Regions from separate parts of the Erwinia sp. 2186 genome, predicted to be linked through region 2. Evidence: predicted binding sites of a transcription regulator. Region 2 holds the regulator's gene; the other holds the start of a gene.

Region 1 (5,089 bases), 780 kb from region 2:
GTAGCCAAAGGTAAGAAAGAGCACGACAAACGCGGTGACATCAAAGATCGCGAATGGAAGACCGACAAAGCACGTATTATGAAACACGCAAATCGCTAAGCCTATGGCGTAGCGACAGGTTTTTCTGTTATACTGCTTCACAGTAGTACTTGGGGCTGATTCTGGATTCGACAGGATTTGCGAAGCCCTAGGAGCATGCCGAGGGGCGGTTTGCCTCGTTAAAAGCCGCAAAAAAATAGTTGCAAACGACGAAAACTACGCACTAGCAGCTTAATAACCTGCTCAGAGCCCTCTCTCCCTAGCCTCCGTTCTTAGGACGGGGATCAAGAGAGGTCAAAAACAAAAGAACTCGTGTGGATGTCCTGCCTGGGGCTGAAACACTAAATCTAATCAGGCTAGTTGGTTAGTGGCGTGTCCGTTCGCAGCTAACCGGCGAATGTAAAGACTGGACTAAGCATGTAGTGCCGACGGTGTAGTAATTCTGGACGCGGGTTCAACTCCCGCCAGCTCCACCAAATTCTTGGTCGATGGTTACCAGACCCACTCGATGAAGTCCTGAGAACCCACACGGTGAAAACCTTGTGGGTTTTTTTGTGCCTGATATCTTTCGTAACCTGGCTGAAATAAGGTATAAAGCCGCATGAAAATCCCAAACCGAATCCAACCTCTGGTTGATGATGGCCTGATAGACGATGTGCTCCAACGCCTTAAAAGCGGAAAGGAAGCCGACGTTTACACTGTGTTATGCGGTGACAAGATCAATTGTGCCAAAGTGTACAAGGAAGCGACACAGCGCAGCTTTAAGCAGGCCGTGCAGTATCAGGAAGGCCGCAAGGTCCGTAACTCACGTAGCTCCCGTGCGATGCAGAAAGGCTCTAAATTCGGCCGCAAGCAGCAGGAAGAGTCCTGGCAAACCGCAGAGGTGGATGCGCTGTTCCGGTTGGCAGAAGCGGGCGTACGAGTCCCTCAGCCCTATCTTTGTATCGACGGCGTGCTCCTGATGGAACTGGTGACGGATGCAGACGGCATGGTGGCTCCACGTCTTAGCGATGTGACTATGTCCGAAGAAAGCGCGGTGACTGATTTCCATACCATGATCCGTAATATCGTACGCATGTTGTGTGCCGGTATCGTGCATGGTGACCTGTCGGAATTTAACGTACTGCTCGATGCGCAAGGCCCGGTCATTATCGACTTGCCTCAGGCTGTCGATGCTGCAGCGAATAACCATGCTGAAGCCATGTTCGAGCGTGACGTGAATAACATCACGGCGTACTACGGTCAGTTTGCTCCGCAGTTGCTTAAAACCCGTTATGCGAAAGAAATCTGGCTGCTGTATGAAGACGGCAAGTTAACCCCAGAAACGCCGCTGACAGGACTGTTCGTTGAAGAGATTCATGAAGTCGATATGGACTCGCTGATGGATGAAATCATTACGGCGGAAGATGACTATTACGAACGTCAGCGGGCAAATAAAGAACGCGACGAAGAGTAGATGATTCTGCCCCGGTAAAATTCTGCGGCTATTTTGCAGGTGTTATTAAGGAGATCACTCCCCGCGATCTTCTTAATGAAACCAAAAAGGGCTCATCTCGCCAGGGATGACGCGACGCTAAAAACGCCACTATCCATAAGCTTACCTTATTATAAGCCGCTGCCATTCCCCTTCTCTTCCCACGGCAGAATCGCTAATTCTACTTCCGCTTTTTGCCTGTTCTACCTTAAACAGCGATGCAAACGATTACCTGGCTCAAAAAACCCCCTTCCTGTCCTCAATCCCCTTTCAGACCATCCGGTCAAACATATTTGTGACACCCATCACACTTTACCTAAAGTGAAATGAAACAAGGTTTGACAAGTGTGAGCGATATCTATTTCCTTAAGCGCGGATGACGGCACACTGCCGCAGCATTCATCGCGGGTGTTTTTTGCTGTGAAAACAGTCACCCTTTCCTCTTCTGTTGACGACTTAATAAGACCTTCGCAGTGGCTTCATAAAAGGGTCATTAAGCCTGTGGTAATATAATGAAATATAAAATTCTGATGGCTGGCGCACTCGCAGCGCTCTCTTATAGTGCCTCTTCAACTGCTGCTACCGATTCGCCGGAGTATGTTTCCGACTGGTGGCATCAGAGCGTCAACGTGGTGGGAAGCTACCACACCCGTTTCGGACCTCAGTTCAATAATGACGTATATCTGGAATACGAAGCGTTCGCCAAAAAAGACTGGTTCGATTTCTACGGCTATATCGATGCGACTAACTTCTTCGGCGTGGGTAACTCCAATGCTAACGGTATCTTTGACCACGGCTCCCCGCTGTTTATGGAAATCGAACCTCGTTTCTCTATCGACAAGCTGACCAACACGGACCTGAGCTTCGGCCCGTTCAAAGAGTGGTACTTCGCGAACAACTATATCTACGATATGGGCCGTAACAGCGATAACCGCCAGAACACCTGGTTCATGGGTCTGGGTACCGATATCGATACCCACTCAGATGTTGGCCTTTCACTGAACGTGTATGCCAAATACCAGTGGGAAAACTACGGTGCAGCGAACGAAAACAGCTGGGATGGCTATCGCTTTAAGGTGAAATACTTCGTGCCGATTACCAGCCTGTGGGGCGGAAATCTGAGCTACATCGGCTTCACCAACTTTGACTGGGGCTCCGATCTGCGTGATGAGACCGGCCCGTCCCGTACCAGCAACTCTATCGCTTCCAGCCATATCCTCTCGCTGGGTTACGATCACTGGCATTACTCGTTCGTGGCGCGTTACTTCCACAACGGCGGACAGTGGGCTGATGGCCAGGAGCTGAACTTCGGTAACGGTCAGTTTGAAGTGAAATCCACCGGTTGGGGTTACTACCTGGTCGCTGGCTACAACTTCTGATGCCTTAAACACATTCTAAACGCCAGCACCGGAAACCGTGCTGGCGTCATTGTTTCTACGCTTACGCCGTGCCATTTCCTCCCGTCAGACGTATAATTCCTCAGCAATATTGCATCTGATAAAAGGAACTTATATGTCTCCCATGCCTGCCGAAGATGGCTTAAAACTGCGTCCTCTCGAACGTGAAGATCTGCGTTTTGTTCACCAGCTTGATAACAACGCCAGCGTTATGCGTTACTGGTTTGAAGAGCCGTACGAAGCGTTTGTGGAACTGTCCGATCTCTACGATAAGCATATTCACGATCAGAGCGAACGTCGGTTTGTGGTGGAATTTGAAGGGGATAAAGCGGGACTGGTTGAACTGGTTGAGATTAACCATATTCATCGACGTGCTGAATTTCAGATTATCATTGCCCCAAGCCATCAAGGCAAAGGCCTTGCCAGTAAAGCCGTCAAGCTGGCGATGGATTACGGATTTTCCGTGCTGAACCTGTATAAACTGTACCTGATCGTCGATAAAGAAAATAAGAAAGCCATTCACATCTACACCAAATTAGGCTTCGATATTGAAGGCGAACTTATCCACGAATTCTTTATTAATGGCGAATACCGTAACACCATTCGCATGTGCATTTTCCAGCAGCAGTATCTGGCAAAACATAAACCCGCTCACGTGATGCTGAACCCAACGGCACAATAGCGTCGGGTCGGTTTTGAACCCGTCAGAACGCGCAACCAGGGGAAGAGCGATCTTCCCCTGGTTGTCCGCATCTAGCCGCGTGCGCCCACCGGATTCATAATGGTATTCACTTTTTCCGGATGGATGTTGTACATGCCGCCATTAAACGGATCGACAAACAGCCAGCCAGGAATGCCACCCAGCGGAATGTTGCCGAGGATGTACCAGAGGTTGGCTCTCTCTTCCAGTGGGATCGTCTGCGGCACATAACCCGCGCGCTCCAGTTGCAGCGTGTATTTCTTCTTGCCAAGGTACGAGCCGTCAGACTTCAGCAGTGAGACTGTTTTAGGGGTAATCCCTTCTGCAACGGCCCTTCCCGTTTCATCCTGCACCACAAATTTCACGCCCTGAGGCCAGGTCTGGATGGAAACGTCCTGGGTCTGATCGCCAACGATGGTGGCACATCCGCTCAATAACCACGCTGAAGCCAGCGCCAGCAAAAGCCTTCTCATATGCATTCCTGCCAATTTAAATATTCAGAATAGTCTAAGCGGAGTCTGACGGGTTTTCATTAATTACGCCCGACCATTGCGGGCGTAATAAGACAAATTTTTAGCGGCTTATCGTGAATGGCAGCGCTGGGCGATCGCGGCGATATCAGCTGGCGTTGTCCGGCAGCAACCACCGATCAATTTAGCCCCGGCAGACTGCCAGGCAGAAAGATTGTCGATCAACGTACAGGTTGAGGCATCGCTGTGCCAGGTTTTGCTGATCGCATCGTACTGCTCGCCGGAGTTGGGATAGACCACCAGCGGCTTTTTGGTCAGTGAGCTGAGGGTCTGCAGCGCAGCCGTCACTTTATCCAGCGCGATACAGTTCAGTCCCAGCGCAACGGCCTGCGGGCAACTCTCCAGCACACTGACGACCTGGCTTAATGGCGTACCGTCGCTCAGGTGTTCCCCGTCACGCAGCGTGAAAGAGAACCAGGCTGGAGTGCCGGGAAACTCCGCCAGCAAGGCCACCAGCGCCTGAATCTCTGCAAAGGATGGCATCGTCTCACAGGCGAGGATATCCGCCCCAGCTGCAACCAATGCCTGAATACGTGGGCGATGAAAAGCCATCATCTCTGCTTGCGGCAAGCTGTAGTCACCCCGATATTCGGATCCATCCGCCAGATAGGCGCCGTAGGGCCCGACAGAGCCGGCAATCAGCAAATTGCCGGCCTGCGGTTCGGCAGCCTGGTAATCCGCTCTGGCACGGCTGGCAAGCTCCACGCTGCGGGCAATCAGCGTCAGCGACTGTTCTTCACTCAGCCCACGTTTGGCGAAGCCCTGCGGGGTTGCCTGATAGCTGGCGGTAATGGCCACCTGCGCGCCCGCCTTGAAATAGTCGTAGTGCACCTGATAAATCAGTTCAGGGTTCTCAATCAGCACTTTGGCCGACCACAGCGCGTCGGTCAGATCGCAGCCGCGCGCTTCAAGTTCGGTGGCCATTGCGCCATCCAGCACCAGCCCCGCG
Region 2 (5,089 bases):
TGCCGATATCGTGCATGTGCCGTTCAATGACCTGGATGCGGTCAAAGCGGTCATTGACGATCACACCTGCGCCATCGTGGTTGAGCCGATTCAGGGTGAAGGCGGCGTGATGCCCGCGACCGTTGAATTTATGCAGGGGCTGCGCAAACTCTGTGACGAACATCAGGCGTTGCTGGTACTGGATGAGGTGCAGAGCGGTATGGGTCGCAGCGGCAAGCTGTTCGCCTATGAGCATTACGGCGTGACGCCCGATATCCTCAGCACCGCGAAAGCGCTGGGCGGCGGTTTCCCGGTCAGTGCGATGCTGACCACCAACGAAATTGCCTCCACCATGTCGCCAGGCGTGCACGGCACCACCTACGGCGGAAATCCGCTGGCCTGTGCCATTGCCGAAGCCGCGCTGGATATCATCAATACCGAAGCGGTGTTGAGCGGGGTGGAAACGCGTCGTGAGCAGTTTGTCACCGCGCTGAAAGCGCTGGACGCGAAGCTGGATCTCTTCAGCGACATTCGCGGTAAAGGGTTGCTGATTGGTGCGGCGCTGAAGCCACAACATGCGGGCAAAGCGCGCGATATTCTGAATGCCGCCGCCGCTGAAGGGGTGATGATCCTGAATGCCGGTACCGATGTGATCCGCTTTGCGCCCTCGCTGGTGATTGAGCCGACCGACATTGAAGAAGGCATGGCGCGCTTCGCCAAAGCCGTCGAAAAAGTCCTGTCTTAACCGACAAAAACGGGAGCTGAGTGGCTCAGCTCCCGATCCGCGCCTGCCGTTCTCCGCACCATTCTGCTTACGTCGACTTCCTTAACCGTCGGGACAACCAGCGCCCATGATGCGGCCGCGCGCTCCACGCCAGTGACGAGATGGTGTGCATCACGCTGAGGTGCCCCAGGATCCGCTTCACATGCCTTTCCAGGATGGTCACCGGCCCCTGATTCAACTCCATCTGCGTATCCAGCACGTTCGCTTCTGAGCTCGGCCCGTCATACTCCAGCCGCTGTTGGCAACGCTGCAACGCAACCTCACAGGCCTGCAGATAACGCTCCGCCAGCGACGAGGTCAGCATGGTGTGTTCCCGCGCCAGCGTGGTCATGGCATTGATATGCTCGACGATAAACTGGCTGTGCGTCACCCACAGTTTCATATCCGCCAGATAGCTGGGATCAAAGCCTGGCTCCTGCATCGACTGATTGAGCGAGTTGAACAGGGCGTTGTGCGCCTGATTAACGCGGATACGCTGATAGGCCAGCTTTACCGGGTCCTGTTCATTCCCCAGCAATAACCGCAGCGCATCCTGATAGGTTTCCAGCGCGTCATGCGCATTCTGCCGCAGCAACCCGCTTTGCCATTGCGGCCACAACCAGATGGTACCGCCGAAGGCAATCAGGCAACCCATCAGCGTATCCAGTAAACGCGGCAGCAGGAAGTCTGCGCCGTTAAGCGAGAGCAGCTGCAACGAATACACGGCGGTGACCGTAAAGCCAATCATCGCAAAGCCGTAGAATTTACGGATAAACAGGTAGCTGATAAGGGTGATGGCTAACATCACCAGCAGCACGATGGATTCGGGTGCCTGCAGGCGCAAGGTCACCGCGGCAATCACCAGCCCGGCCAGCGTGCCCAGCGCACGGTGCTGGATGCGGACGCGGGTTGCGCTGTAACCGTTCTGGCTGACAAACATGACCGTCATCAGGATCCAGTAGGGTTTGGGCAGATTAAAGAACAGCGCCAGCGAACTGGCAAAGGTGAGCATCACCGCGAAGCGGGCGGCGGTGCGCAAGGCGGCCGATTTCAGCGACAAATAGCTTCTGATGGCCGGCAGCAGCGGCAGTCGGCGCTGCCGGTCAGCCATCAAATCGCGCTGATAAAGGGGACGCTGGGTACGCAGCACCCGACCAATGCGGCTGAAGTGGTAATAGCAGAAGGTGCCCACCGGGTTATCCGGATTCTGCCGTGAGATCTTCTCCAGCGCCTGAAGCTGCTTATCCATGGTGAAGCGCTCGGGCAGCTTGTGGTAGAGGATATCGTCGGCCAGTTCACGCAGCCTGGCAGCGATGGTCTGCGCGTTCCAGCGGATCACCGCTTCGGCATGGCTTTGCTCCACCAGCTTTTGTACTTCTTCCGGCTGATGCAGGCTGACGGAGATGTGCTCCTGCAAATCCAGCGCGATTTGAAACGCGCGGGTCAGCCGCTTGTGGTGATTGTTGTTGGTGGCTGACAGCATATGCATCTGCTGATAGCAGGTGGTGATCAGGTCGACCGCTTTTTGCTGGCGCGCCAGCAGCGGAGGCAGGGCTTTCTCCGGATCGGTGAGTTTGGTCAGCAGGGTGTATTTCGCTTCGCAGTAACCCGCCAGCTCGCGATAGAGCAGGCTTAAGGTTTCCCGCAGCGGCTGCTCTTTCCACAGCCAGAACCAGACCCAGTTGAACACGCCGTACCAGATGGTGCCGAGCACGTAGAGCATCGGCGGTTCCCACACCGGCATGCGTCCTGCCAGGCTAAGGGTGAAGATTGCGGCTATCAGCGAGCCGGGCAGCAGGCGGCCATGCAGCGGGCTGATTTCACCGGTGACGCCCAGCAGCATCGCCATCGAAAACAGGATCACGGGCAGGGGAACGTGGTGACCGGCAAGATACTGGATCAGGAAACTGCTGAAGGCGAACAGGCTTCCGCCAACGATCAGGCGTTTGAAAAAGCGCTTATGAGGAGTATCAAGGCCAGCGAGGTTGCAACAGGCAGGGACTAAGGAAAACAGCAACCCTTTTTGCAAGTCGCCCAGTAGCCATCCCATCGCTACCGGTAAACAGAGCACCAGCGTCTGGCGCAATGCGTAGTTGATCTCCGGGTGATAAATCAGTCGACGCCACATCACTCCACACCAAATAAAAAGGCGCAACACCAGGTGTTGCGCCGTGGATCAGAGCCGATTAGCGAGTGCCGTAGACAACGATAGTTTTACCGTGTGCCGAGATCAGGTTCTGATCTTCCAGCATCTTCAAAATGCGTCCCACTGTTTCACGAGAACAGCCAACGATTTGCCCAATTTCCTGGCGGGTGATCTTGATCTGCATCCCATCCGGGTGCGTCATGGCGTCCGGTTGTTTTGCCAGGTTCAGCAAGGTCTGCGCGATGCGACCCGTCACATCGAGGAAAGCTAAATTGCCCACTTTCTCAGAAGTGACCTGCAAGCGATTCGCCATCTGTGCAGACAGGCGCATCAGAATGTCAGGGTTAACCTGGATCAGCTGACGGAATTTTTTGTAAGAGATTTCAGCCACTTCACAGGCTGTCTTCGCGCGTACCCACGCGCTACGCTCCTGACCTTCTTCAAACAGGCCAAGCTCGCCAATAAAGTCGCCCTGATTGAGGTAAGACAGGATCATCTCTTTGCCTTCTTCATCCTTGATAAGCACCGCTACTGAACCTTTGACGATATAGTAGAGGGTTTCTGCCTTTTCACCCTGATGAATCAGCGTGCTCTTGGATGGATACTTATGAATATGGCAATGAGACAGGAACCATTCAAGTGTCGGGTCTGTTTGCGGTTTGCCGAGAACCATTCGCTGTTATCCTCTGTTGTAATCGTGCCTAAATACAGGGGCAGAGTTCCCTGCCAGGCGTTGAAATAGTCAAGCGTTTCCCATCAGGAAATTTATTCGGGCCTCTGTTAAAAGCCTGGCTCGTTATGCGATTCGTTTCGTCGTGCCTGTAGAGTACTGACGAAAATATTACAGCTTTGTTTGTAGCACAGCTTTCAACGAGTGTCTTGTGTTGTCTCGCTTCAGCATAGTGCGAAAATTGCCGCATTGCCGTTTTTCTGCCTAAAGCGTAATCTGGCGATAACTGAATGAATTAGAGGAAATTGTTATGCAGGCTCGAGTCAAGTGGGTTGAAGGGTTAACGTTTTTGGGAGAATCCTCATCCGGGCATCAGGTTCTGATGGACGGAAATGCGGGCGATAAAGCCCCGAGCCCGATGGAGATGGTGTTGATGGCCGCGGGCGGATGCAGCGCAATCGACGTGGTTTCCATTCTGCAGAAGGGCCGCCACGACGTAAAGGATTGCGAAGTGAAGCTCAGCTCCGAACGCCGTGAAGAGGCCCCGCGCCTGTTCACCCACATCAATCTGCACTTTATCGTCACCGGCGTGGCCTTAGGCGATAAAGCGGTGTCGCGTGCCGTCGATCTCTCCGCGGAGAAATATTGCTCGGTGGCACTGATGCTGGGCAAGGGCGTGGAAATCACCCACAGCTATGAAGTGATTGAGTTACCGGCGTAAGTCATCCCATCAAAGCCCTAAGCCCCGTGCCCGCGGGGCTTACTCTATTTTCTTACCCTGGATCAGACGCTTCACCAGCGGCCCCATAATCAGCTCCATCGCCAGCCCCATCTTGCCGCCCGGCACCACCAGCGTATTAATGTGCGAGATAAAGGATCCCTGCAGCATCGACAGCAAATACGGGAAGTCGATATCTTCCAGCGCCTGGAAATGGATCACCACAAAGCTTTCATCCAGCGACGGGATACCGCGCGCCGCGAACGGGTTAGAGGTATCCACCGTCGGCACACGCTGGAAGTTAATGTGCGTGCGGGAGAACTGCGGCGTAATAAAGTTGATGTAATCCTCCATGGATCGCACCACCGAATCCATCACCGCTTCGCGTGAGTGGCCGCGTTCGCTGGTATCGCGCACCAGTTTCTGGATCCACTCCAGGTTCACGATCGGTACCACGCCAACCAGCAAATCAACCTGCTGCGAGACATTGTTCTGCGGCGTCACCACGCCGCCATGCAGCCCTTCATAAAACAGCACGTCGGTCGGTTCCGGCAGGGGTTGCCACGGCGTAAAGGTTCCCGGAACCTGATTCCAGGGGACCGCTTCATCATAGGTGTGCAGATATTTGCGGGATTTGCCGCTGCCTGACCGGCCATATTCCGCGAAGGTCTGTTCGAGCAGGGCGAAGTCATTGGCTTCCGGGCCGAAATAGCTGATATGGCGGCCCATATCGCGCGCTTTACGGATCGCCATATCCATTTCAGGACGGGTATAACGGTGAAAGCTGTCGCCTTCGACTTCGGCGGCATGCAG

What was found. The regulator CRP, encoded in region 2, controls carbon source genes, mostly activating them, when cyclic AMP is high. The targets are predictions, from matches to a motif close to ATGTGANNNNNNTCACAT.
Region 1: the regulator CRP is predicted to act here: its motif matches at 1,807-1,824, upstream of ACXKZG_RS05545 (nucleoside-specific channel-forming protein Tsx).

Annotation. Positions count from the first base shown of each region.
Region 1 is NZ_CM173824.1:1,201,730-1,206,818, reverse strand. It holds gene smpB (SsrA-binding protein SmpB) at 1-99, shown strand, start outside; RNA gene ssrA (transfer-messenger RNA) at 152-515, shown strand; gene ACXKZG_RS05550 (PA4780 family RIO1-like protein kinase) at 641-1,495, shown strand; gene ACXKZG_RS05545 (nucleoside-specific channel-forming protein Tsx) at 2,026-2,892, shown strand; gene speG (spermidine N1-acetyltransferase) at 3,035-3,592, shown strand; gene ACXKZG_RS05535 (hypothetical protein) at 3,664-4,083, opposite strand; gene mmuM (homocysteine S-methyltransferase) at 4,192-5,064, opposite strand.
Region 2 is NZ_CM173824.1:423,083-428,171, forward strand. It holds gene argD (bifunctional acetylornithine/succinyldiaminopimelate transaminase) at 1-724, shown strand, start outside; gene ACXKZG_RS01895 (YccS/YhfK family putative transporter) at 792-2,870, opposite strand; gene crp (cAMP-activated global transcriptional regulator CRP) at 2,929-3,561, opposite strand; gene ACXKZG_RS01905 (OsmC family protein) at 3,869-4,279, shown strand; gene ACXKZG_RS01910 (phosphoribulokinase) at 4,319-5,089, opposite strand, start outside.